One region of the Martinezella lusitana genome, then DNA from elsewhere that is predicted to be linked to it. Evidence: riboswitches for the same ligand, from Rfam matches in the RefSeq annotation. Region 1 holds a riboswitch; each other region holds the start of a gene.
The links. A riboswitch is a leader RNA that binds a small molecule or an ion and turns the genes downstream of it on or off. The one in region 1 is predicted to bind cobalamin.

Region 1 (7,961 bases):
GCGTGACATCTCCCCCACAAGGGGGGAGATTGGTAACCTGCGGCGGACTCGCCTCAAGCAAACATCGTATCCGCAGAGACCGAAGCATAATTACCTGGTTAGGCGGCGCGACATACTCCCAACGATCTCCACCCTTGTGGGGGAGATGTCACGAAGTGACAGAGGGGGGTACCAGAGGTTCGGCAGATACGGAGCTAACCTCAGACCCTCAAAACTTTCCCCGGATTCATGACCCCCGCCGGATCAAACGCCGTCTTGATCCTGCGCATCAGGTCCATCTCGATATCCGAGCGGATCGAGGCCAGTTCGTCGCGCTTCAACTGTCCGATGCCGTGCTCTGCGGAGATGGAGCCGTTATGCTTCAGCACCAGCCCGTGAACGATCTCGTTCATGTCGTGCCAGCGGCCGATGAACTCTTCTTTGTCGGCGCCGACGGGCTGGGAGATATTGTAGTGAATATTGCCGTCACCCATATGGCCGAAGGCGCAGATGCGGGCGCCGGGCAGGGCCGCCATTACCGCCGCCTCTGCTTCAGCCATGAATTGCGGGATCAGCGCGACCGGCACGGAAACATCGTGCTTGATCGAGCCGCCCTCGGGCTTCTGCGCGTCCGACATGCTCTCGCGCATGTGCCATAGCGCCTTCTGCTGTGCCTCGGAGCTGCCGATGGTCGCGTCCTGGATCAAGCCGGCCTCATAGCCCTCTTCCAGCAGTGTCGTCATCATCCGCTCGGCGGTCTCGGCCGAATCCGAAGTGGAAACGTCGATCAGCACGTACCAGGGATGAGCCGTTTCCAGGGGATCGCGCACGCCGGGGATGTTGCGCACGGTGAACTCGACGCCGATGCGCGGCATCAGTTCGAAGCCGGTCAGCGCTGTGCCGCAGAGGCCGGATGCGTTCTTGAACAGGGTCAGCGCATCGTCGACCGACTGTATCCCGGCAAAGGCCACCTGATGACCAAGTGGTTGCGGGAAGAGTTTTAGCACCGCGCCGGTGATGACGCCGAGCGTACCCTCGGCGCCGATGAAGAGATCGCGCAGGTCATAGCCGGTATTATCCTTCTTCAGGCGGCGCAGCCCATTCCAGATTTCGCCGGTTGGCAGCACGACTTCGAGCCCGAGGCAAAGCTGGCGCATGTTGCCATAGGCGAGAACGGCGGTGCCGCCGGCATTGGTGGAAAGGTTGCCGGCGATGCGGCACGAGCCTTCCGAGCCGAGCGACAGCGGAAACATGCGGCCATGCTCGGCTGCGGCCTTATGCACGTCGGCCAGAATGCAACCGCCATCGACGACCATGGTGTTGCCGACCGGATCGATGTCGCGGATACGGTTCATCCGTTCCAGCGATAGGAGGATGTCGGAGCCGCCCTCGCGTGGCGTCTGGCCGCCGACAAGGCCGGTATTGCCGGTCTGCGGCACGATCGCCGTACCGGTCTCGCTGGCAAGCTTCAGGATCGCGGAGACTTCTTCCACGGAGCCGGGCTTGAGCAGCATCGGTGATGCGCCGTGATAGAGCCCGCGGTTCTCGATCAGATGCGGGGCAATATCCGCAGCCTCCCTCAACGCGTGCTTTTCACCGACGATGGCGGCGAAGCGATCGAGAAGGGCGGAGGAAGGGGCGGCGCTGCTCATGGCGTATCCTTTGCCGAATTGCGTGTGATCGGATTTACTCTCTCGGCGCGGCTGCGCGTTGCAGCCGGTCGTTGATGGCCTCGCCGAGGCCCTCGTCGGGAATGCTGGAAAAGGCAATGGTCGCAGCACCGCTGGCATCGGCGCGCTTCATGAAGTCGAAGAGATTGGCGGCGGCCTCGGTAAGATCGCCGGATGGGCTGAGGTCGAGCACGACAGCCGCCGTCTCGATGCCGGCAATATCGGGCCTGCCAAAGCGGATCAGCGCTTCGCCGGCGGAAACGGCGGTCGCATCGAGCCGCACCGCGGCACCCGGCGCATAATGCGAGGCCAGCATCCCCGGCGCTTCGATGGTCGCTGACGCGCCGTTCTTGCGCTTCAGAGGCTGGCCCGCGACCCGCTCGATTTCGTCTGCCGCCAGCCCGCCGGGCCTGAGCAGGCGCATCTCGCCGTTCTCCACCTTGACGATGGTCGACTCGACGCCGACGACCGAAGCCCCGGCATCGAGGATCAGCGAAATCCGCTCGCCGAGATCGTCATGGACATGATCGGCGTTGGTGGCGCTGATCTTGCCGGATGTATTGGCGCTGGGAGCGGCAAGCGGCCGTCCGAAGGCGCGGATCAGCTCGCCGGCAAAGCCCTGCGGCACGCGGATGCCGACCGTATCGAGCCCGGCGGTCGCCAGCGGGTGAATGTCGCTCTCTGGGCGCAGCGGCAGCACCAGCGTCAGCGGACCGGGCCAGAAGGCTTCCGCCAGCTTTCGCGAGACGGGATCGAAGATCGCGTAGCGTTCGGCCATGGCGAGGTCGCTCATGTGGCAGATCAGCGGATTGAAGCGCGGCCGGCCCTTGGTCTCGTAGATGCGGGTGATGGCGGCGGGATTGGTGGCATCGGCGGCAAGCCCGTAAACAGTCTCGGTCGGTAGCCCGATCGGCAACCCCTCGGCAAGGGTGGCCGTCGCCGCCGCTATTGCCGCCTCTGGATGCTGGAGAATGTCTATATGTCGCGCCATGACCTGACCGATTGTCGTTCAGGCCGTTCTTATGCTTTTCGAGTTTGGGGATCAATGATCAAAGCTGGCGAATGATGTCACGGAGCTGTTCGTTGCGTGCGCCGAGCAGAAGCACATTGCGGATGGCGATCTGTGGATCATGGGTGTGGAAAAGCACGCCGTTGCCGCGCACCTCGCGATTGATCGTCAGCTTCTTCTTCGAGGCATCCTCATCCGGCCTTATGGCGACGGCGAAATACATCCGCGAATATTTCAGGCTGATGTCTTCGAAGAAATTATCGTTCTGGCCGAGGCGGGCGAAGAAATTGGCGATGTAGAAGGCCCAGCTCACTTGCTCATACTGCGCGAATTGTGTCCGCGCAGCAGTGACGTGGCAATAGCCGAGATGCGGCGTATCCCTGAGCGTGTGATGGAAGATCAGTTTTGGAAAGCGGATCGACTGGTGAAAGCTGTTGAGGCGGTCATGGGTCGTCTCGCCGGCGCTTCTGAGCTTGCTAGCCGTGCGTTCGGCCACTTCCTCGAAGGTGAGGTAGCGTCGCTCCTCAGCGAGCCAATGCGTCTTGTCTCGATTGATGCGGCCGGTGCGCAGGAATTCCGTATACCCGGGTGCCGGCAGCGTCGGCTCCGGGTCGGCGGGTTTCTTGGCATCGAAATATCTGAGCTTTGCCATGCCGGCTCGCCATGGAGGTCTGGATAGCGAAGGATAGATCATCTAGCTTGAGCCGGGCTTGCTGATGGATCGCTGAGGAGGATCAGAACCATGTCCGGCATCACCGATCTCAAGTTGCTGCTTGTCGGCATGAAGCCTGATCTCGTCGAGGGCGAGTTCGTCTATTGTAGCGTGCCCGCCTCGTCGCTGGCGGATTACATCCACCTGAATCCGGTTGGACTGTTTCAGGAGAGAGAGGGTGTGACGCTGATCTTGCCGGTCGAGGCGGCCCGACAAGCGGGGCTTCCGGCCGAGCCTGCGATGCGGATGATCACTCTCGAAATCCACTCCTCGCTGGGAGCCGTGGGTCTCACGGCTGCGCTTGCGACGGCGCTGGGAAACGAGGGGATCAGCGCCAATGTCGTTGCCGGCTATTATCATGATCATATCTTCGTGCCGGTGGCCGATGCCGGGCGTGCAATGGCTGCACTACAGGCGCTTTCGGCAGCGCAGCTCCCGCGTTGAAGCCGCCCAGTGACGAGCCTGTCGCAATCAAGACAAAGCGGCGCAGATGCAGAGCGGCTCAAGCGGAAAATGATGCTGGCTGCGGGAGCATAACGATTTGAATTATCTTCCGATATTACGGCTGAGCGGTCTCTCCGAAAATCTTCTTTCGTCTGTCGTCAATTTCGAAGCCGATGTCGCATTGCAGCAGAGCGGCGGGCGGGGCGAGGATTATGATGACATCAATCTCAAGGTGCCGCCCGCTAGGGGGCGGAGAATTGGGAAGCCGGTCGAAATCCGGCGCTGCCCCCGCAACGGTGGTGGAGTGAAGCATGGCGAATAAAACCACTGGGCTGAGACAGCCTGGGAAGGTGCCATGGGGTTCTCTAGAGAACCGCTCCAGAGCCCGGAAACCAGCCTTGGGGAGATATGGTTTACTGACCGCGGCGGGTGGTCGGGACATTGCTTTGGGTCGTTCTCAAGCGGCCACGCATGTCCTCTGCCTGCTCACCGGTACTGCGCGAGGATAGGCAAATGGATATTAGCACCAACGTTTTGCGGCAATTGAAGAACCGCCGCGAGGGCTTCAGCCTGGAGCAGCCCTTCTACACCGATCCGGATTATTTCAAGCTCGACATGGAGACGATCTACTATCGCGACTGGCTGTTCATCGGCCATGATTGCGAAGTGCCTCGTGCCGGCAATTATTTCACGGTCCAGATCGGCGATTATCCGGTCGTCATCGTTCGCGGCCGCGATCAGGTGATCCGCGCCTTCCACAATAGCTGTCGCCATCGCGGCTCGCGCGTCTGTTCCTCCGAGCGCGGTTCTTCGGCAAAGCTGGTCTGCCCCTATCATCAGTGGACCTACGAGCTTGACGGGAGCCTGCTCTTTGCCCGCCATATGCCGGAGGATTTCAACAAGAGCGAGTTTTCGCTGAAGCCGGTCCATTGCGAAAGCGTTGGCGGCTATGTCTTCATCTGCCTTGCAGAACAGGCGCCGGACTTCGCGCCGTTCCGCGCCATGGTCGAGCCCTATCTCGTCCGCCACCGCCTCGGCGAGACCAAGGTCGCCTTCGAAAGCACGATCATCGAGAAGGGCAACTGGAAGCTCGTGTGGGAAAACAATCGCGAATGCTATCATTGCGCGGCCAACCATCCCGAGCTCTGCCGCACCTATCCGGAAGCACCGAGCGCGACCGGCGTGCAGGGCGCCAAGGACGATCCGGTGATTTCGGCGCACTGGGCGAAGTGTGAGGCGTCGGATCTTCCAAGCGAATTCCGCATGTCGCCGTCCGGCCAGTTCCGCGCCGCACGCATGCCGCTCATCCAGGATGCCGAGAGCTACACCATGTCGGGCGCGCGCGCCGTGCAGCGGCCGCTCTCCAAAGATGTGCTGGAAAGCCATATCGGCACTTTGTTGCTCTTCCACTATCCGTCGACGTGGAATCATGTGCTCGCCGACCATGCGATCACCTTCCGCGTGCTGCCGCTCGGTCCCGAGCAAACGCAGGTCACGACCAAGTGGCTCGTCAACAAGGACGCGGTCGAAGGGGTCGACTATCATATCGACGAACTCACCCACGTCTGGACCGAGACCAACGATCAGGACCGCCGGATCGTCGAGGAAAATGCCTTCGGCATCCGCTCCCCCGCCTACCAGCCCGGCCCCTATTCGCCGGAAGATGAAGGCGGCGTGATGCAGTTCGTCGAATGGTACGCGAATTTCATGATCAACCGGCTGCAGGGCGATCAGGCCAAGCTGTCGGCGGTCGCCTGAGTTATGAACATGACCGTTTCCCTCCGCCATCAGCACTTGGACCAGATGAAGCCCTGGACCGACAGGCAGCATCTGCTCGAATGCCTTTCGGCAACGCCGGAAGCACCCGATGTGATGACCTTCACCTTCCGCTCCGACAAGGACAACTGGTTCCGCTATCTGCCGGGCCAGTTCGTCACTCTGGAGCTGCCGGCGGCTGCGGAGCCGGTCATGCGCACCTACACGCTGTCCTCGACCCCGTCGCGGCCCCTTTCCGTCGCCATCACGGTCAAGGCGCAGAAGGACAGCATCGGCACGCGCTGGATGTTCGATAACCTGAAGCCGGGCATGCGCGTCAAGGCTTTCGGTCCTCTCGGCGACTTCAGCCATATCCGTCATCCGGGCGAAAAATATCTCTTCGTGTCCGCCGGCTCGGGCGTCACGCCAATGATGGCGATGACGCGCTACATGTCGGATACCGCGCCGTTATCCGACATCACCTTCATCAATTGCTCGCGCAGCCCCGCCGACATCATCTTCCGCTCGGAGCTGGAATATCTTGCCCGCTTCATGCCGAACCTCGACCTCGGCTTCATTGTCGAAGGCTGTGGCCGCACCGATCTCTGGTCGGGGCTGAAGGGCCGCATCGACAAGGCGAAGATCGGGCTGTTGGCGCCTGATTTCATGGACCGCACGATCTTCTGCTGCGGCCCGGAAGTCTTCATGGATGCCGTCCGTTCCATGCTGGTGGCGCACGGCTTCGACATGACGCGCTATCATCAGGAAAGCTTCCAGCCGGCGCAGGCGGCATCGCCGCTGGCTGAAGTCAGCGATGACGCGCCGACGGAAGCAGCGACTTCGATCAGCTTCACCATGGCCGGCAAGGACGTCCCCTGCGCGCCCGGCCAGACGATCCTGCAAGCCGCGCGCGGCGCGGGCGTGCGCATAGGTGCGGCCTGCGAGTCAGGCCTCTGCGGCACCTGCCGGGTAATGAAGCTCTCGGGTGAGGTCGAGATGAGCCACAATGGTGGTATTCTCGACGACGAGATCGAGGAGGGCTATATCCTCGCCTGCTGTTCGCGTCCGAAGACGGATGTGCAGATCGAAGCCTAAAGTAATTCCAGTGCGTAGCGGTTGCCGTCCGGAATTGCGTAAAAAAACTGGGTAGAGCGCTGAACCGCTCTAGAAGTCCTGGTAGTTCAGTTCGTTGATCTCGACCGGTGTCTTTTGCTGGGTCGAGGCGGTGACGACCGGGTCGACCATCATTGACACGAGTGTCTGCAGCGGCTCGACACAGCTCGGCGCCTTGGCGATCATGTCGGGCGCTGGCATCGGCTTGGCGGGCAGAAGATCGCCCTGCGGCCAGATCCCGGCAAGCTGCATCTTCGTCATCGGCACGACATTGACGTCGATATCTGTGAGCGTCCCCGGCACCCGATAAGGACAGCTCTTTTCCGAACAATTGTCGGACGAGGCGAACTGCCAGAGGGCGTATGTGTCCCAATTGCCAAGCGGGAAAGCGCCCTTCACGTCGGATTTGTATCGCGCATACCATAGCGGCAGCCGCGACAGGATCGGGTAGTCCTGGCGATGGTCGGCGATGTATTGAGCGGTATTGTGGTTGGTGTAGAGGATCGGATAGCGTCCGGTTCTTACCTTGATATGGCCGACGAAGACCTGCGCGTCGGAGAGCGACATATACCGCAAGACATCAAGGCCCTCGATATCGAGCACCATCAGCTCGTCCGGTTTCGGATCGGCATAGTCGAGAAAATGATTGGCCTGATCGACCGGATTGCCGGGACGTCCGAGATGATAGGCGCCCCACAGCAACCCGCTCATTTTCGCCAGCATCCGCCGTGTCTGATAGAGTTCGCGGCTGACCGCATATTTGCGCCACATGGTCTTGCAGTGCGCAAACGTGTCGCCGGCATGATCGCCGGTGCAGCTGAAGCTCTCGGGTAGGCCATCGGAAGCCTTGGAGATGAAGCCGGAGATGCGTTTGTCCTGCAAGAGCTGTTCCCAATCGATGGTGTTCAGCTCGTAGGCGTCGACGATGAGGGCGTTTTGAGGATCGGTCCAGGGCTGGCTTTCACCCGCCGCAAGTCTGGAGGCCAGTCCCAGCAGTGCCAGGACCATCAGGAGACTGCAAATCAGAGGGTGAGTCTGCCGGTATCCTTTCATGAAATAATAGTAAGGATTGCTGGTTAATCTTTGGTTAAGAATGAGATCGTTATAAATTTACGATGAGGCCCGCTCAGAGCACCTTAAATTGGTACTGATTGAAGGCAAAGCTCATGCGACGCGGCGTCCATTGGAATGATCGGACGCGGCAGGCAGTTCGTACCCTGTTTCGGGGAACTTTCCCCGACGCGGAGCATTATCTGCTTTAGCACTAAATAAGCCAAGG
Region 2 (7,961 bases), 1.2 Mb from region 1:
CGCATGCGGTCCTCGGCCGGCTCGCTGGCAACGATATTGGCCTCGACACGATCATCATAGCGTGCGGCCGCCTTGAACGAAACGGCGCGGGCAAGCACACGCCCATCCACCTCCGGCAGCGCCACGTTCATGCCGAGATCGCGCGCCGAAAGCCCTTGCGACGACGTCTCCCAGGCCTGTCTCGACGAGGCCGAAAAGATCGCCTGCAGCACGACCGCATCGCTCGTCTCCAATACGGTCGGCTGGCGATCGGCACCCGGCGCCGAAACCGCAAACCCGGTCGTATTGACGACGACATCCGGCTTCAATTCGGTGAACACGCTTTCCAGAATGCCGATCGAGACGGGGTCCTTGAGACTATAGGCAAACACCGGCAGCGGCAGCATGCCCTGGGCAACGAGGACGTCAATCAAGGCTTCGATGGGCTTGGTTTCGCCGCTCTGGACGAGGGCGCGATAGAACGAGATTACGATGGTGGGGGGTTCGAGTCCCTCTGGGACTGCCAATTCGGAGACGCTTCTCCACTCCTCAACCCCAATCACGCCCCTGCCCGGCCACCAGATCCCGGCCTTCATCAGCGGTGATGCCGTTGCCGGCTTCTCCGCCCCCGACAGCATCGCCTCGGCATAGCCAAGAAACGCCCGAGAATTCGCATCCCCGCCTTCGATCAGGTAGGACCACAGCGCGTTGAGATCATCGAGCACGATGTTGGAAAACGGCATCAGCCCCGGATCGGACTTCGAATCCCCCGGCAGCACCGCAATAAGAGCGCCGCTGCGCGCAGCACAGGCATGCAGCGCCTCAAGCGCATAGTGGAAATAGCTGGCGCCACCAAGCGCGCGGACGATAATCAGCTTCGCATGCCGCACCGTCCGCTCGACATAGGTATCGACGGACATGGGATGCTTGAGGCTCATCAGGCTGGCGAGCCGCAGCGAATAGCCAGCCTCCCCCTGCCCGTGGGCGGCGGCGATTGCCGCAAGCTCGGTATCGGCCGCCGACAGGAACAGGATATCGCCCGGCGACTGACCAAGATCAATCGCCTCCTCGCCGTCGCTGATCGTTCCTTTTTGCGCTAGGAGGAGATGCATGGCTCTGCCTTAGACCGACGCCTCGATCGATTTGCGCACGATCCCTTCGTCCATCTCATGTAGCCCAATCACCACCAGCCGCGTCGCCCGCGCTTCGCCCGGCGCCCAGGCGCGGTCGAAATAATGGTCGATACGGCTGCCGACGGCCTGGATCTGCAGGCGCATCGGCTTGCCGGGAACATCGACAAAGCCCTTGAGACGCAGGACATCGTGTTCGGAAATCACGCCCTTCAGCTTTTCGATGAACGAGGTGGGGTCGGCGATTGGGCCTAGCTCAACGACAAAGCTGTCGAACTCGTCGTGGTCGTGCGGTGCGCCGTCCTCGTGTTCCAACTCATGATGCGATTTGCGGTTGGCGATATCGGCTTCCGTGCCGATGCCAAGGCCGAGCAGGATGGCGATGGGGACGTCACCATTCTTTGCCTCGATGATCGTCGGCTTGCGAACGGTGCGCGAGGCAACTTCGGCACGCACACGGCTAAGGCCGGCGACGTCGATGAGATCGGTCTTGTTGAGAACGATCAGGTCCGCGCAGGTCAACTGATCCTCGAACAATTCCTCGATCGGGCTTTCGTGATCGAGCGAATCGTCCTCGACGCGGCGGGCTTCGACGGCGTCATGATCATCGGCGAAACGACCGGCGGCGACGGCGGCGCTATCGACCACGGTGATGACGCCATCGACGGTGACCTGGGTGCGGATATCCGGCCAGTTGAAGGCGGCGACCAGCGGCTGCGGCAGCGCCAGGCCGGACGTCTCGATGACGATATGATCCGGGCGCACGTCGCGCTCCAGAAGCTTCGTCATGGTCGGAATGAAATCGTCGGCGACGGTGCAGCAGATGCAGCCATTGGTGAGCTCGATGATATCGTCCTCGGTGCAATTCTCTGCGCCGCAGCCCTTCAGCACATCGCCATCGACGCCAAGATCGCCGAATTCATTGATGATCAGGGCGATCTTCTTGCCGCCGGCGTTCTGCAAGAGATTGCGGATCAGCGTCGTCTTGCCGGCGCCAAGGAAGCCGGTGATGACAGTGGCGGGAATCTTTTCTTGGCTCATGCGGATCAACCCTTCATTTTCAGCGGCAGTCCCGCCGCGATAAAATAGACTTCGGCGCTTGCCGCCGCGATCATCTGGTGCAGCCGGCCGGCATGGTCGCGAAACTCGCGCGCCATGCGGTTTTCCGGCACGATGCCGAGCCCGACCTCGTTGGAAACGAGAACGAGCCGCGACTTGGCCTTCGGCAGAAATTCGGTAAGAGCGGAAAACTCCGCCGCGATATTGCGCTCGGCCATCATCAGATTGGTGACCCATAGCGTCAGGCAATCAACGAGAACAGCGCGGCCAACGCTATCGATCGCCGCCAGACGTGCGGTCAAATCGAGCGGCTCCTCATGTGTCGTCCACAGATCGCCGCGATCGTTCCGATGCTGTGCGATACGATCGCGCATTTCGTCGTCCCAAGCCTGCCCGGTCGCCACGTAGTGACGGTCAAGGCCGGTATCGGAGATCAGCTTTTCGGCGAATCGGGATTTCCCGGAGCGCGCGCCGCCGAGAACGAAGACCGCGCGGGATGGTGAGGATGGCATCAGCTATTGTCGCTCCCGCACGAACGGGCAGATCGGCGCAAAGCAGCTAAGCCCGAAAAACAGGCGTTTACACGCGAAAATTCGTTTGGCGCCATGACAACCTCCGTGCTGGCAACGAGACATGCGTCCCAAGATAGGCTTTACGCCCGGTACGCATGGCAGGTCTCCTGGCTCGCGGGTGAGGTGCGGCAAGCGGAGGCGAACCGAAACCGGTCGCCCCCGCTCTTGCACCAGCGGATCTTCCTCGCCTTCCCGGCAGGTCATCATGAAAAAGCGGACGATTCGTAGATAATAGAGGCGCCCAGCCCTGGTTGATCACGATGCCACGCCAGTGGCTTTTCCTGCTCTGGAGCTGCTTTCGCTCGCCCGCACCATGCGGACTACCAACGAAATACCCCCAAAACCGGATGGAAAACCCTGACCGCTCTACAGTCGCGGGGTCGGCTGTGATGAGAACGCCCGAGTTGGGTCCGCCCCTTCACATTCCCTTTTCATCCCATGCGGCAGATCGCCGCTCGGGAACCATTCGTTATGCCGCAATGATTAGGCTTTCGGCCCAGGCAAGTCAATCAAGGCGGCGGATGCGACATCCGCTGTTCCGACAGCGAAAATAGCTCGGGAACCACTGATCGCGCAGTCTTTTTGCCGTAATTGTTTGATGTTAGGAGTTTATGGAAGCCAGGTATATACATCTGAGCACGAAACTATCGTCAGTTCCCCATGTTGCAGAAATTTCAACCACGCCGTCTCGGTGTTCTCTCCGCCTTTTTCAGCCCTAGCCGGCTGAGGGCGCTTTTTCGCCGTGGCGAGCTCGGGCTCGTCATTGCCGGCGCTTTCGTCGGCGTGACCTCCGGCTGCGCCGTCACGGCGATGAGCCTGATATCGCGTGAGCTCCATAGCCTCGTCTACGGCATCCCCGACGACGACCGGTTGAGCTCGGCCGCCATGCAGATTACCGACAAGTCGCTGCTGCTGATCGCCCCGATCGCCGGCGGCATCCTGCTCGGCCTGATGATCTTCATTATGTCACGCACCCGCAAAAAGCCGATGATCGATCCGATCGAAGCCAATGCGCTCCACGGCGGCCGCCTGTCGCTGACCGACAGCATCCTTGTCGCCGTGCAGAACCTGATCTCCAACGGTTTCGGCGCCTCCGTCGGGTTGGAAGCCGGCTACACGCAGCTCGCCGCCGGCATCGCCTCGAAATTCGGCTACAAGATGCAGTTTCGCCGCGCCGATCTTCGGATGCTGGTCGGCTGTGGTGCTGCCGGCGCAATCGCCGCCGCCTTCAACGCGCCGCTCACCGGAGCCTTCTACGCCTTTGAGCTGATCATCGGCACCTATTCCATCCTAACGCTGACTCCGGTCGTCGTTTCGGCACTTATTTCGACCTTCATCGCCCGCATGCTTGCCGGCGATGATTTCACCATCGATGTCGGCCGGTTCGGTGCCGTGGTCCCCGCCGACTACATCCCGGCCATCCTGCTTGGCGGCTTCTGCGCCGGTGTCGGCATCCTGATCATGCAGGGTGTCGCCTTTGTCGAGGAGCTGGCACGCAAGAGTTCGATCGCGCCGCCCTTTCGCCCGGCGCTCGGCGGCTTGGTCGTCGGCCTTCTGGCGCTGATTTCGCCGCAGGTTCTCTCCGCCGGCCACGGTGCGCTGCACCTGAATCTCGGCAGTGAAGTCACCCTATGGGGACTTGCCAGCCTCCTTTTGCTGAAGTCGCTTGCCTCCGCGGTATCCATCGGCTCCGGTTTCCGAGGCGGCCTGTTCTTCGCCTCGCTGTTCATGGGCGCGCTGCTCGGCAAGATCTTTGCCTATTGCGCCCCTTATTTCGATCACACCACGCTGACACCGGTCATCTACGCCGTCGTCGGCATGAGCTCGCTTGCTGTCGCCATCATCGGCGGACCGCTGACCATGACCTTCCTGGCGCTGGAGATCACCGGCGATTTCCCGATCACCGCGCTGGTGCTGGCCGCCGTCATCACCTCGTCGCTGGTGGTGCGCACGACCTTCGGCTATTCCTTCGCCACCTGGCGCTTCCATTTGCGCGGCGAAAGCATTCGCAGCGCCCATGACGTCGGCTGGATCCGCAACCTGACAGTCGCGCGGATGATGCGTCCGGATGTGCACACGGCAAGCGTCAGCATGCGAATCGAGGAATTTCGGCACGATTTTCCAATCGGCTCGGCCCAGCGCGTCATTCTGCTCGACAAGGACGATAAATATGCCGGCATGGTGCTGGTGCCGGACATTTATGCTAGCCCGGTCGAAAAGGATGATGAGCAGCACGGCCTTGCCGACTTCATCCGCCACCGCAACGACTTCCTACAACCGCAGATGAATGCCAAGCAGGCCGCTGCCCTGTTCGACCAGACGGCAAGCGAAGCCCTGGTGGTGGTCAACGACCTCATCGAGCGCAAGGTGATAGGCCTGCTCACCGAGAGCTACACTTTGCGCCGCTACAGCGAAGAACTAGACCGCCGCCGCCGCGAGGTCTCCGGCGAGCTTTAGCCCGCGAGACTGTCGAGCCAGGCCGGATCGAGCACCGCTTCCAGTTCCGTGGCAATCTCGTCCAGCGCCGTCTCGACGCTGGCGCGGTAATCCATCCGCTCGCCGCTCAGGCCAAAACTTGCCAGCAGCCTTGCCCGATAGGCATCGCTGGTGAAAAGCCCGTGCAGATAAGTGCCCATGACGAGGCCATCGCCAGAACGCGCCCCATCCGGCCGGCCGTCGATCATGGTCGAGGGCCGGTCGCAATCGTTGCCACGTGTCACGCCAAGATGGATTTCATAGCCGGAAAGCGGCGCGTCGTACTCCGTGGATTGAGCCATACTGTTGCGCACGGTCTTTTCCGGCGCCATCTCGGTCTCGACATCGAGCAGCCCAAGCCCCGGCGTTTCCGTGACCGATCCCTCAATGCCGAGTGGATCATAGACCACGTTGCCGAGCATCTGGTAGCCGCCGCAAATGCCGATGACGCGACCGCCGCGCCGGACATGGGTGGCGATATCCCGGTCCCATCCCTGCGCCCGCAGATCCATGAGATCGCCGATGGTCGATTTTGAACCCGGCAAAATCACGAGCCCCGCATCTACAGGCAGCCTTTCGCCGGCGCGAACGAAGACCAGATCGACATCCGGCTCGGCGCGCAACGGATCAAAATCGTCAAAATTAGCGATGCGCGGCAAAACGGGAACCGCGATCTTCAGCGCGCCGTCGGAGCCGCGCGCCAGCCGCTCCAACACGACCGAGTCCTCGGGCGGCAACCGGCCCGCCGCCTTCAGCCAAGGCACGATGCCGTGGCAGGGCCAGCCCGTGAAGCTGCCAATGGCCTCGACCCCCTCGCCGAACAGCGAAACATCTCCGCGAAACTTGTTGATGATATAGCCGCGGATCATCCGCCGGTCTTCCTCCGGCAGGATATGATGCGTGCCGACAAGCGAGGCGATGACGCCGCCGCGATCGATATCGCCGACCAGCACGACGGGCACATTGGCGCGGGTGGCAAAGCCCATATTGGCGATGTCGCCCTGCCGGAGGTTTATCTCGGCGGGCGAGCCGGCGCCCTCGACGATGACCAGATCGGTTCCGGCGCGCATGGTCGCAAAGCTTTCCAGCACTGCGCCCAGCAGCTGCGGCTTCAGTGCCTGATAATCCCTGCCCTTCGCGTATCCCCAGACCTTGCCCTGTACAATGATCTGGCTGCCAGTCTCCGACTGCGGCTTCAGGAGCACAGGGTTCATATGCACCGAGGACGGCACGCGCGCGGCCAGCGATTGCAGCCATTGCGCCCGGCCAATCTCACCACCATCCTCGGCGACTGCGGCATTGTTGGACATGTTCTGCGGCTTGAACGGACGGACCCGGACGCCCCTGTTGGCGAACAGGCGGCAAAGGCCGGCGACCAATACCGTTTTTCCGACATCGGAGCCGGTTCCCTGCAGCATGATCGCCTTCGTCATTCGTCATCGCTCCATCTGGGCCTTGCCACTGCAATACCGGAATTTTGCCTTGATTTCGCCGCCATCACCAACGGCCGAAAACTGGCAGTCCCGGGCAAGAATGCACCACTTCACCATTTACTCTATTTGCGACATCGGATGACGATTTCATCCATTGCTCGCCTCATCGAACAGGATTATCTCCACGGCCAAATCATACAACAAAAGCTGGCCAATACGGCCTGGAGGATACCCCGATGCTCTTCATCTTCAACAACAAGAATTCCATTCAGATCGCCTGGAATTCAAAGCTGCCGTCACCCCGCCCCGACAACCGACTACAGCAGCTCGACACCCGCTCCGGCCCCATCGGTTTCATCCGCACCTACAGCGTCGGCTGATCGACCGTCAAGCCATAGCCTGCCCGCAAAACAAGCCGCCATGCAACCGCATCGGCGGCTTTCGTTTGTCTTCATCCTTCAGCGAGCAAACTGAACGTCTGCTCGCGCGCTGAGTTCACATGCTATATCGATTCTGACGGAGACCGTGAGACCAAGGCCTGAAACGCGAAAACCGCGCGATCCGGGGATCGACGCGGTTTGCCAAAAACGCCGGCTCGCTTGCATATTACACTGCAAGGCTCGCCATCTCCGGGACGCACTACCTGATCCGAAGATGGGGCGGTATCCCCCGCCACATCTCGATTGATAGCCGGACATCGTTACCGGAGGGTTATTAAGTGCTTAAATAAGGATGAATCCGACAAATTTTCCAAAAATTTTCGGTTTTTCTCAAGACGACGAAAACGGCGTGAATGGAATACAAAAAGTCTCTGCCGGACGCGATATTCTAGAGACAATTCATCTCTACCGGATCCGAGCGCTCAACCCCGGCTCTCAACGCCCATTTTACAGCCATGAATAGCGGAAAATAGGCTAATTCAAACGCTTATATAGGCTTCCCGACATGTCGCCGTAAGTCGGACTGACCAACAGCAGGTTGATTTCCCCCTCAAATCATTAGGCTACATCACGTCGATGTGAAAAGAGCACGGTCGCGACAGACTTCCGCGGCCACATAAGAAGCAAACCGCACGACAGCAGCATAGGGGACCGGACAAACGTCGTCAGCGGCGCGTGAACGGTTGTGGTTCGACCACGCTGAAGGGAGATCGGCGGGCACCAAGTCCGCCTGGTGCCGATTTCCGTAACTTAACGAGAAACTGGGAGACGTAATCCAATGAAGAAGCTTATCGCTTCCGCCATCTTCGCAATGGGTGCCTATGCTTTGGCTGGCTCGGCACAGGCTGCGGAATGCGGCGACATTTCGATCGC
Region 3 (7,961 bases), on a different replicon from region 1:
ACCAGTCAGGCCTGGAACATGGCCTTTTCCTTCTATCAGTCGCTGCGAACAGTGCCACGCGATCTCGACGAAGTGAGCCGTGGTTTCGGCCTCTCTGCCTGGCAACGGTTCTGGCGGCTGGAGGCACCTTTTTCGGCGCCCGGGCTGATCTGGAACACGATGATGTCGATGTCCGGCGGCTGGTTCTTCGTTGTCGCCTCGGAGGCAATCACCGTCGGCAATGCCACGGTGCAGCTTCCGGGCCTCGGTTCCTGGCTTGCGGTTGCCATCGACAAGCAGGATTTTGCAGCGGTGAGCTGGGCAGTCCTCGCCATGGGCGTCGTCATCGTCCTCTACGACCAGCTCCTGTTCCGACCGATCGTCGCCTGGGCAGACAAGTTCCGCTTCGAGCAGACCGCCGGGCAGGAAAAGCCCCGCTCATGGGTCTATTCCCTGATCCAGCGCACGCGCCTGCTGAAATTCCTGATGGGACCGCTCGCCTGGGTATGGGGCAGGCTGATGCTCGTTCGCTTGCCAGCCATGGCCCGCAAGGCGCCGGTCGCCAAGCGCGACAATGCTATGGCCACACGCTTGTTCGATTATGCCTGGTTCGCCTTGATCACGGGTGTCGGCATCTGGGGCATCTGGACCGCCGTTGCCTATGTGAGCCAGACACTGACGTGGGGTGACGCATGGGAAGCCTTCCAGGGTGGTCTCGTCACTCTCTTGCGCGTGCTCGTGCTGATCGCGGTGGCAAGCGTGATCTGGGTGCCGATCGGTGTCTGGATCGGGCTCCGGCCGGCCGTCGCCGAGCGTGTCCAGCCCGTGGCGCAGTTCCTGGCGGCCTTTCCCGCCAACGTGCTGTTTCCCTTCGCAGTCGTTGCAATCGTCGCCACCGGAGCAAGCCCCGGCATCTGGCTATCGCCGCTGATGGTACTCGGCACGCAATGGTACATCCTCTTCAATGTCATCGCCGGGGCAAGCGCCTTTCCGACTGACCTGAAGGAAGTTGCCTCGGTCTACCAGCTCCGGTCATGGACCTGGTGGCGCCGTGCCATCCTACCGGGGATCTTTCCCTACTACGTCACCGGAGCGCTCACTGCATCGGGCGGCTCATGGAATGCCAGCATCGTCGCAGAAGTGGTGAGCTGGGGTCACACCAAGCTCGAAGCCTTCGGCCTCGGCTCCTACATCGCTAAGGCCACGGAGGCCGGCGACTACCCGCGCGTCATCCTCGGCATTGCGGTCATGTCGCTCTTCGTCACCCTTTTGAACCGAACTCTGTGGCGACCGCTCTACGTCTTCGCCGAACGCCGCCTGCGTCTCAACTAACCATTCCAGTCGGAGTAACACTCATGGAAAACATCATACTCACGAAGACGGCAGGAATTGCCGAAAACACCCCGCTGGTATCCGCCAAGCAGGTCTGCCAGATCTACGACAAGGGCGCATCCGGCTCGCTGGTCGTGCTGGACAATGTCGATCTGGAGCTTCGTTCCGCCGAAATCGTCGGACTGCTTGGGCGCTCCGGTTCCGGCAAGTCGACACTGCTGCGGGCGATCGCTGGCCTAATCCAGCCGAGCAAGGGTGAAGTCACTTTCGAAGGCAAGCCAGTGACCGGTCCGAACTCGGGCGTATCGGTCGTCTTTCAGAGTTTTGCACTCTTCCCCTGGCTATCCGTCCTGCAGAATGTCGAATTGGGCCTCGAGGCCCAGGGCATAGCACCGGGCGAGCGGCGCAAGCGTGCACTTGCCGCCATCGACCTTATCGGTCTCGACGGCTTCGAAAGCGCCTATCCGAAGGAGCTGTCGGGCGGCATGCGCCAGCGCGTTGGCCTTGCACGCGCCCTCGTCGTTCGCCCGAAGGTCCTTTTGATGGACGAGCCTTTCTCGGCGCTCGACGTGCTGACGGCGGAGACGCTGCGCACAGATCTTCTCGATCTGTGGTGCGAAGGCCGGATGCCAATCGAATCCATCCTGATGGTGACGCATAATATCGAAGAGGCCGTGCTGATGTGCGACCGCATCCTGATCTTCGGGTCGAACCCCGGTCGTGTCATCGCCGAAATTCGCGTCGACCTGCCGCAGCCGCGCAACCGTCTCGACCCCACCTTCCGGATGCTGGTCGAAGACATCTATGCAAGGATGACCGCGAAGACCGGCACCACGGCGCGCGATGGGCTCTTCCCGGGCACGGGCATCGCCATGGCCCTGCCGCGGGTATCGACCAACCTGCTGTCCGGCCTGATAGAAACGGTGGCAGCCGAGCCTTACCGGGGACAGGCGGATCTGCCGCCGCTTGCCACGCATCTCCATCTCGACATCGACGATCTCTTCCCGGTCGCCGAAACGCTGCAACTGTTGCGTTTTGCCGATCTGGAAGGCGGCGACATCCGGCTGACGGCTCCGGGCCTGCGCTTCTTCGATAGCGACGTCGACGAACGCAAGCGCCTGTTCGAGCAGCATCTCGCCACCTATGTGCCGCTCGCCGCCCATATCCGCCGTGTCCTCGACGAGCGGCCGACGCATCGCGCGCCGGCCCGACGTTTTCGCGACGAGCTCGAGGATTACATGTCGGAGGACTATGCCGATACCACGCTGAAAGCCGTGACGAACTGGGCTCGTTATGCCGAATATTTCGCTTACGACGAGAATGCTGACCTGTTCACACTCGAAAACCCGAGTTAAGGACCATGCTTGATCATCGCCGACCATTGGCCCACCTCAATGGTCGGCATTGCTCATGGCTTTCCGATCGTGCACCCTGCCGTCGCATGTGCGGCGGCGGATTCGTGTAGGAAGGGTAAGGCGATATGAGGCGCGAGGTCCTGCGATACCTGGTCGAGGCGCCCTTGCTGTGGCTGGGCCTTGCGCTGCTCGCCACCCTGATCTTCGTTGCCGACACGGTGACCAATCTGGAGATCGCCTTTGCGGTGCTCTATGTCTCGGTGATCCTCATCTCCGTGCGCTCCGGCCGGCCCGGGGCCGTCATGATCGTGGGGATCGCCTGTGCCGTCCTCACCATAGCGAGCTACTTTCTGACACGGCACGGAGATTCCCAATCCGGCATGGTGAACGGGGCCATAAGCCTGCTTGCCATCGGCGCGACTACCTATCTGGCGATCAGGATCGAGGCGACCGAGGCAAGAGCTAGACAGGCGCAATCCGAACTCGCGCGGATGTCGCGCATCATGACGATGGGCGAACTCAGCACCTCTATCGCCCATGAAGTCAGCCAGCCGATCACCGCAATCGTGGCCAATGGCAATGCGGCACTCCGCTGGCTGTCGGCAGCACCGCCCGAGCAGGAGGAGGCACGGCGCGCGCTCGACAGGATCGTCAAGGATGCCGGCCGCGCCGGCGAGGTGATTGGCCGCGTCCGCAGTCTGGTTGCGCGAACGGCGCCATCGCGCGACAGGATCGACATTGTTGAAGCGGTCACCGAAGCGCTGGCGCTCGTGCGTGGTGAGATCCGCGAAAACCATATCCTGCTGCGCACCGAACTCGCCAATGATCTACCATCAGTGACAGGCGACCGGGTTCAACTGCAGCAGGTGATCCTGAACTTCGTCATCAATGCCATCGAAGCAATGGCGGGCGTCGATGTGGAGAAGCGCGAGCTGCTGGTCAGCGCCGCCGCCGATGGCAGAAAGATAACGGTCAGCGTGCGCGACACAGGCACGGGCGTGCCGCCTGCCGCTTCCGAGAGGATGTTCGAAACCTTCTTCACGACCAAGACAACAGGAATGGGAATGGGGCTGGCGATCAGCCGGTCGATCGTCGAGGCGCATGGCGGCACGGTCTATACAGCGCCCAACTTCCCGCATGGCGCGGTGTTCGGCTTCATCCTGCCGTCGGTTGCCGGAACGAGAGGATGATCATGCCGGAGCAAAAACCGACCATCTATGTCATCGATGACGATCCGTCCGTCCGGGATGGGCTGGACAGCCTCCTGCGCTCGGTCGGCTACGACGTCAGCAGCTTCGCATCGCCACGGGACTTCCTCAACCATCGACGATCCGATGGCCCCTCCTGCCTTGTCCTCGACGTCAGGATGCCGGATGCAAGTGGCCTGGATTTCCAGGACGAATTGGCAAGGACCGGCAATCCCCTGCCCATCATATTCCTGACCGGCCATGGCGACGTGCCGATGTCGGTCAGGGCGATGAAGGCCGGCGCGGTGGAGTTTCTGCTCAAGCCCTTTCGGGAGCAGGATCTCCTCGACGCCATTCGGCAAGCTTTGGAAAAAGATCGCGTCCGACTTCGCCAGGACGCTGCGACGACCGATCTGCGGGAGCGGTTTGCGACGCTGACAACGCGCGAGCGTGAGGTGATGGCGCTTGTCGCCCTCGGACGCCTCAACAAGCAGATCGCAGCCGAACTCGGCCTGAGCGAAATCACCGTGAAGGTTCATCGCGGCCAGGCGATGCGCAAGATGCAGGCTGGCTCCGTCGCCGACCTCATCAGAATGGCCGATACGCTCGGATAGCCCGCAATGCCGGGGACATCAATCAGTTCAACGTCGTCAAGGCACGATCGAAATCGTGCCTTGACGCTATGCTTTAGCCCGCCGGCTACATTGGTCACGGCGGATGATGCGTGAGCCTTAATTGAGGGCCGGGCAGCCACGTCGATTGGCAAAAACCATACGGTCGGGGCCACCATCATTCCAGCCACGGACGACAATGCGTCGCCCGTTGTTTTCGACCGAATCAATGCGTCGGAAACCTTCCTGGCGGGCGGCGTCCATGAGTTCGCGCCGGCCGCAGCCCCCGCGGTCACGGTCTCTCCGTGGGCCGTCCCAGTTCTGATCCTGCCGGCGATCCCACCTTGGCGGCTGCCTGTATCCGTCGTCATCACCGAAATTCTGCGCCATGGCGGCAGACGGCATCAATTGCGTTGCGGCCAGGCCGGCCAATGCAAGAAAAGAAACTCGTGCAAAACGTCCAAACATCCTTCGCTCCTCACTTTTATATCGATGGCATGATTCGGTGATATTGCATTTTACATGAACGCTATCCGAACAGGCCGTTCATACAATCCCAACGTGATCGCCCCCAAGGCATCGCTTCCACGATGCAGCGCCTCCCCGAGCATAAAACTAGGGTTGCCAGCAGTGAAGGCAAGCACGGGAGCGTGGCCCACCGGGAGAAGCAACGGAATGAAATGAAACAACGTCTCCCCCAAGGGCGGCTTTGCTCTATCCCCACGAAACGTGACGGCGCGCCATCATATCGATTGACGAAATTCCAACCTCGTCTACCATATGTAGTGTTCGAGGTTCTTCCGATTCGCAAGGGTTGGGGGCTAAGACGGGAATACGGTGCGCGACCGCCCATAATGGGCGCCGCAATTCCGGAGCTGCCCCCGCAACTGTAAGCGGCGAGCATCTATCCACCGAAAGCCACTGAAGCATGATGTTTCGGGAAGGTGAGGATTGATGCAACGACCCGCAAGCCAGGAGACCTGCCTCAAACAAAACGTCCACGGGCGGGGTGTCCGGAAGGTCGCGATGTACAGCGGAATGACTCCGTTCGTGCACGCTTCCCCGAGGTCCTGCGATCAGTCAACTTCGGGGTGAAGTCCATGTCGAATTTTTCAAACCAGTCCCTGCGCGAGTAGCCGCACATCCACGTCCGAATCCGGGCGTGTGCTGACCCATCTTCATTTTCTTCGAACGGGCATCGGCGGATGTCTGGACGATATCGTGTGACTTTCAAAGATACGAGGACAATCATGAGCATCACCGTCTACAGCAAGCCCGCCTGCGTCCAATGCACAGCAACAACACGAGCACTCGACCGCCACGGCATCGCATACCGGGTCGTCGATGTTTCCACCGACAATGCCGCTTTCGAACTGGTGCAGGGCCTCGGCTACCGCAAGGTCCCGGTGGTCGTCGCCGGCGAACAGCATTGGGCGGGCTTCCGGCCCGACATGATCAGCGCGCTTGCCTGATGAGACAGCCATCGATGGGGCAGATCGTCTATTTTTCCAGCCGGTCCGAGAACACCCATCGCTTCATCGGCAAGCTTGGCCTGGACGCCGTGCGAATACCGGTTCGTCAGGATGAGCTTTTCCGTGTCCACCAGCCCTTCGTCCTCGTGGTGCCGACCTATAGCGGCGACAGCGGCAAGGGCGCGGTTCCAAAACAGGTGATCCGTTTCCTGAACGAGACGGAGAACCGATCGAACATCCGAGGCGTGATCGCCGCGGGCAACAGCAACTTCGGAGCGACCTTCGGGATCGCCGGCGACATCATCTCCGCCAAATGCCAGGTGCCGTATCTTTACAGGTTCGAGCTGATCGGCACGGAAGAGGACGTCGCCAATGTCAGAGATGGATTGGAACGATTTTGGACACGCTCACGCTCGAACGCCCGGTAAAGGCCACCGAAACGCAACTCGACTATCATGCGCTGAACGCCATGCTGAACCTTTACGACGAGGGTGGCAAAATCCAGCTCGACAAGGACCGGCTGGCGGCAAAGCAGTACTTTCTCCAGCGCGTCAACCAGAACACCGTCTTCTTTCATAACCTCAGGGAGAAGCTCGATTATCTCGTGACCGAGGGCTATTACGAGCGCGAGGTTCTCGACCAATATTCCTTCAACTTCGTGCGCGACCTCTTCGATCACGCCTATGCGAAGAAATTCCGGTTCCCGACATTTCTCGGAGCCTTCAAATATTACACCAGCTATACGCTGAAGACCTTCGACGGGAAGCGCTACCTCGAGCGCTATGAAGACCGCATCTGCATGGTCGCGCTGACCCTGGCGCAAGGCAATGAATCGCTGGCGAAAGACATGGTCGACGAAATCATTGCCGGCCGCTTCCAGCCGGCAACCCCGACCTTCCTCAATGCCGGCAAGAAGCAGCGCGGCGAACTGGTCTCCTGCTTCCTGATGCGCGTCGAGGACAACATGGAGTCCATCGGACGCTCGATCAATTCGGCGCTTCAGCTCTCCAAGCGCGGCGGCGGCGTCGCGCTGTCACTCACCAATATCCGCGAGGCCGGCGCGCCGATCAAGCACATCGAAAACCAGTCATCCGGCATCATTCCGGTGATGAAACTGCTGGAAGACAGCTTCTCCTACGCCAACCAGCTCGGCGCGCGGCAAGGAGCGGGCGCGGTCTATCTGAACGCGCATCACCCCGACATCATGCGGTTCCTCGACACCAAACGCGAGAATGCCGACGAGAAGATCAGGATCAAGACGCTGTCGCTTGGCGTTGTCGTCCCGGACATCACCTTCGAACTCGCGAAGAACAACGAGGACATGTACCTGTTCTCGCCCTACGACGTCGAGCGTGTCTATGGCGTGCCGTTCACGGAAATTTCCGTGACGGAGAAATACCGCGAGATGGTGGCCGACAACCGCATCCGCAAGAAGAAGATCAAGGCGCGCGACTTCTTCCAGGTGATCGCCGAAATCCAGTTCGAGAGCGGCTATCCCTACATCATGTTCGAAGACACGGTGAACCGCGCCAATCCGATCGCCGGGCGCATCACCATGAGCAACCTCTGCTCCGAAATCCTGCAGGTGAGCGAGGCAAGCACCTACATGGACGATCTCTCCTACGAGCATATGGGCAAGGATATTTCCTGCAATCTCGGCTCCCTGAATATCGCTGCTGCCATGGATTCAGACGACTTCGGCAAGACGATCGAGACGGCAATACGGTCGCTAACGGCGGTCTCCGACATGAGCCACATCTCGTCGGTGCCCTCGATCGAAAAGGGCAATGATGAGAGCCATGCGATCGGCCTCGGCCAGATGAACCTGCATGGCTATCTCGCCCGCGAGCGGATTTTCTATGGTTCCGAGGAAGGCGTCGATTTCACCAATATCTATTTCTATACGGTGACCTATCACGCCATCCGCGCCTCCAATCGCCTGGCGGTGGAACGGGCGCGCAGTTTCAAGGGGTTCGAGAATTCGAAATACGCCTCCGGCGACTATTTCGACAAATACACCGAACA

Region 2: it holds a riboswitch for cobalamin, as region 1 does, so the genes downstream of both, cobU (bifunctional adenosylcobinamide kinase/adenosylcobinamide-phosphate guanylyltransferase) here and HB780_RS30000 (aromatic ring-hydroxylating oxygenase subunit alpha) in region 1, are expected to answer to the same signal.
Region 3: it holds a riboswitch for cobalamin, as region 1 does, so the genes downstream of both, nrdH (glutaredoxin-like protein NrdH) here and HB780_RS30000 (aromatic ring-hydroxylating oxygenase subunit alpha) in region 1, are expected to answer to the same signal.

What each region holds. Positions count from the first base shown of each region.
Region 1 is NZ_CP050308.1:3,371,237-3,379,197, forward strand. Features, by position in the region: gene HB780_RS29980 (FAD-binding oxidoreductase) at 201-1,631, opposite strand; gene HB780_RS29985 (L-threonylcarbamoyladenylate synthase) at 1,666-2,640, opposite strand; gene HB780_RS29990 (DUF6656 family protein) at 2,699-3,310, opposite strand; gene HB780_RS29995 (ACT domain-containing protein) at 3,401-3,814, shown strand; cobalamin riboswitch at 4,028-4,229, shown strand; gene HB780_RS30000 (aromatic ring-hydroxylating oxygenase subunit alpha) at 4,328-5,572, shown strand; gene HB780_RS30005 (FAD-binding oxidoreductase) at 5,576-6,664, shown strand; gene HB780_RS30010 (glycoside hydrolase family 25 protein) at 6,734-7,735, opposite strand.
Region 2 is NZ_CP050308.1:696,983-704,943, forward strand. Features, by position in the region: partial or broken gene cobN (cobaltochelatase subunit CobN) at 1-1,091, opposite strand, end outside; gene cobW (cobalamin biosynthesis protein CobW) at 1,101-2,150, opposite strand; gene cobU (bifunctional adenosylcobinamide kinase/adenosylcobinamide-phosphate guanylyltransferase) at 2,156-2,680, opposite strand; cobalamin riboswitch at 2,821-3,222, opposite strand; gene HB780_RS17215 (chloride channel protein) at 3,401-5,197, shown strand; gene HB780_RS17220 (cobyric acid synthase) at 5,194-6,648, opposite strand; gene HB780_RS17225 (hypothetical protein) at 6,885-7,028, shown strand; gene HB780_RS17230 (ABC transporter substrate-binding protein) at 7,867-7,961, shown strand, end outside.
Region 3 is NZ_CP050307.1:1,717,367-1,725,327, forward strand. Features, by position in the region: partial or broken gene HB780_RS10990 (ABC transporter permease) at 1-1,311, shown strand, start outside; gene HB780_RS10995 (ABC transporter ATP-binding protein) at 1,335-2,666, shown strand; gene HB780_RS11000 (sensor histidine kinase) at 2,792-3,856, shown strand; gene HB780_RS11005 (response regulator transcription factor) at 3,859-4,467, shown strand; gene HB780_RS11010 (hypothetical protein) at 4,585-4,932, opposite strand; cobalamin riboswitch at 5,240-5,466, shown strand; gene nrdH (glutaredoxin-like protein NrdH) at 5,715-5,936, shown strand; gene nrdI (class Ib ribonucleoside-diphosphate reductase assembly flavoprotein NrdI) at 5,951-6,364, shown strand; gene nrdE (class 1b ribonucleoside-diphosphate reductase subunit alpha) at 6,406-7,961, shown strand, end outside.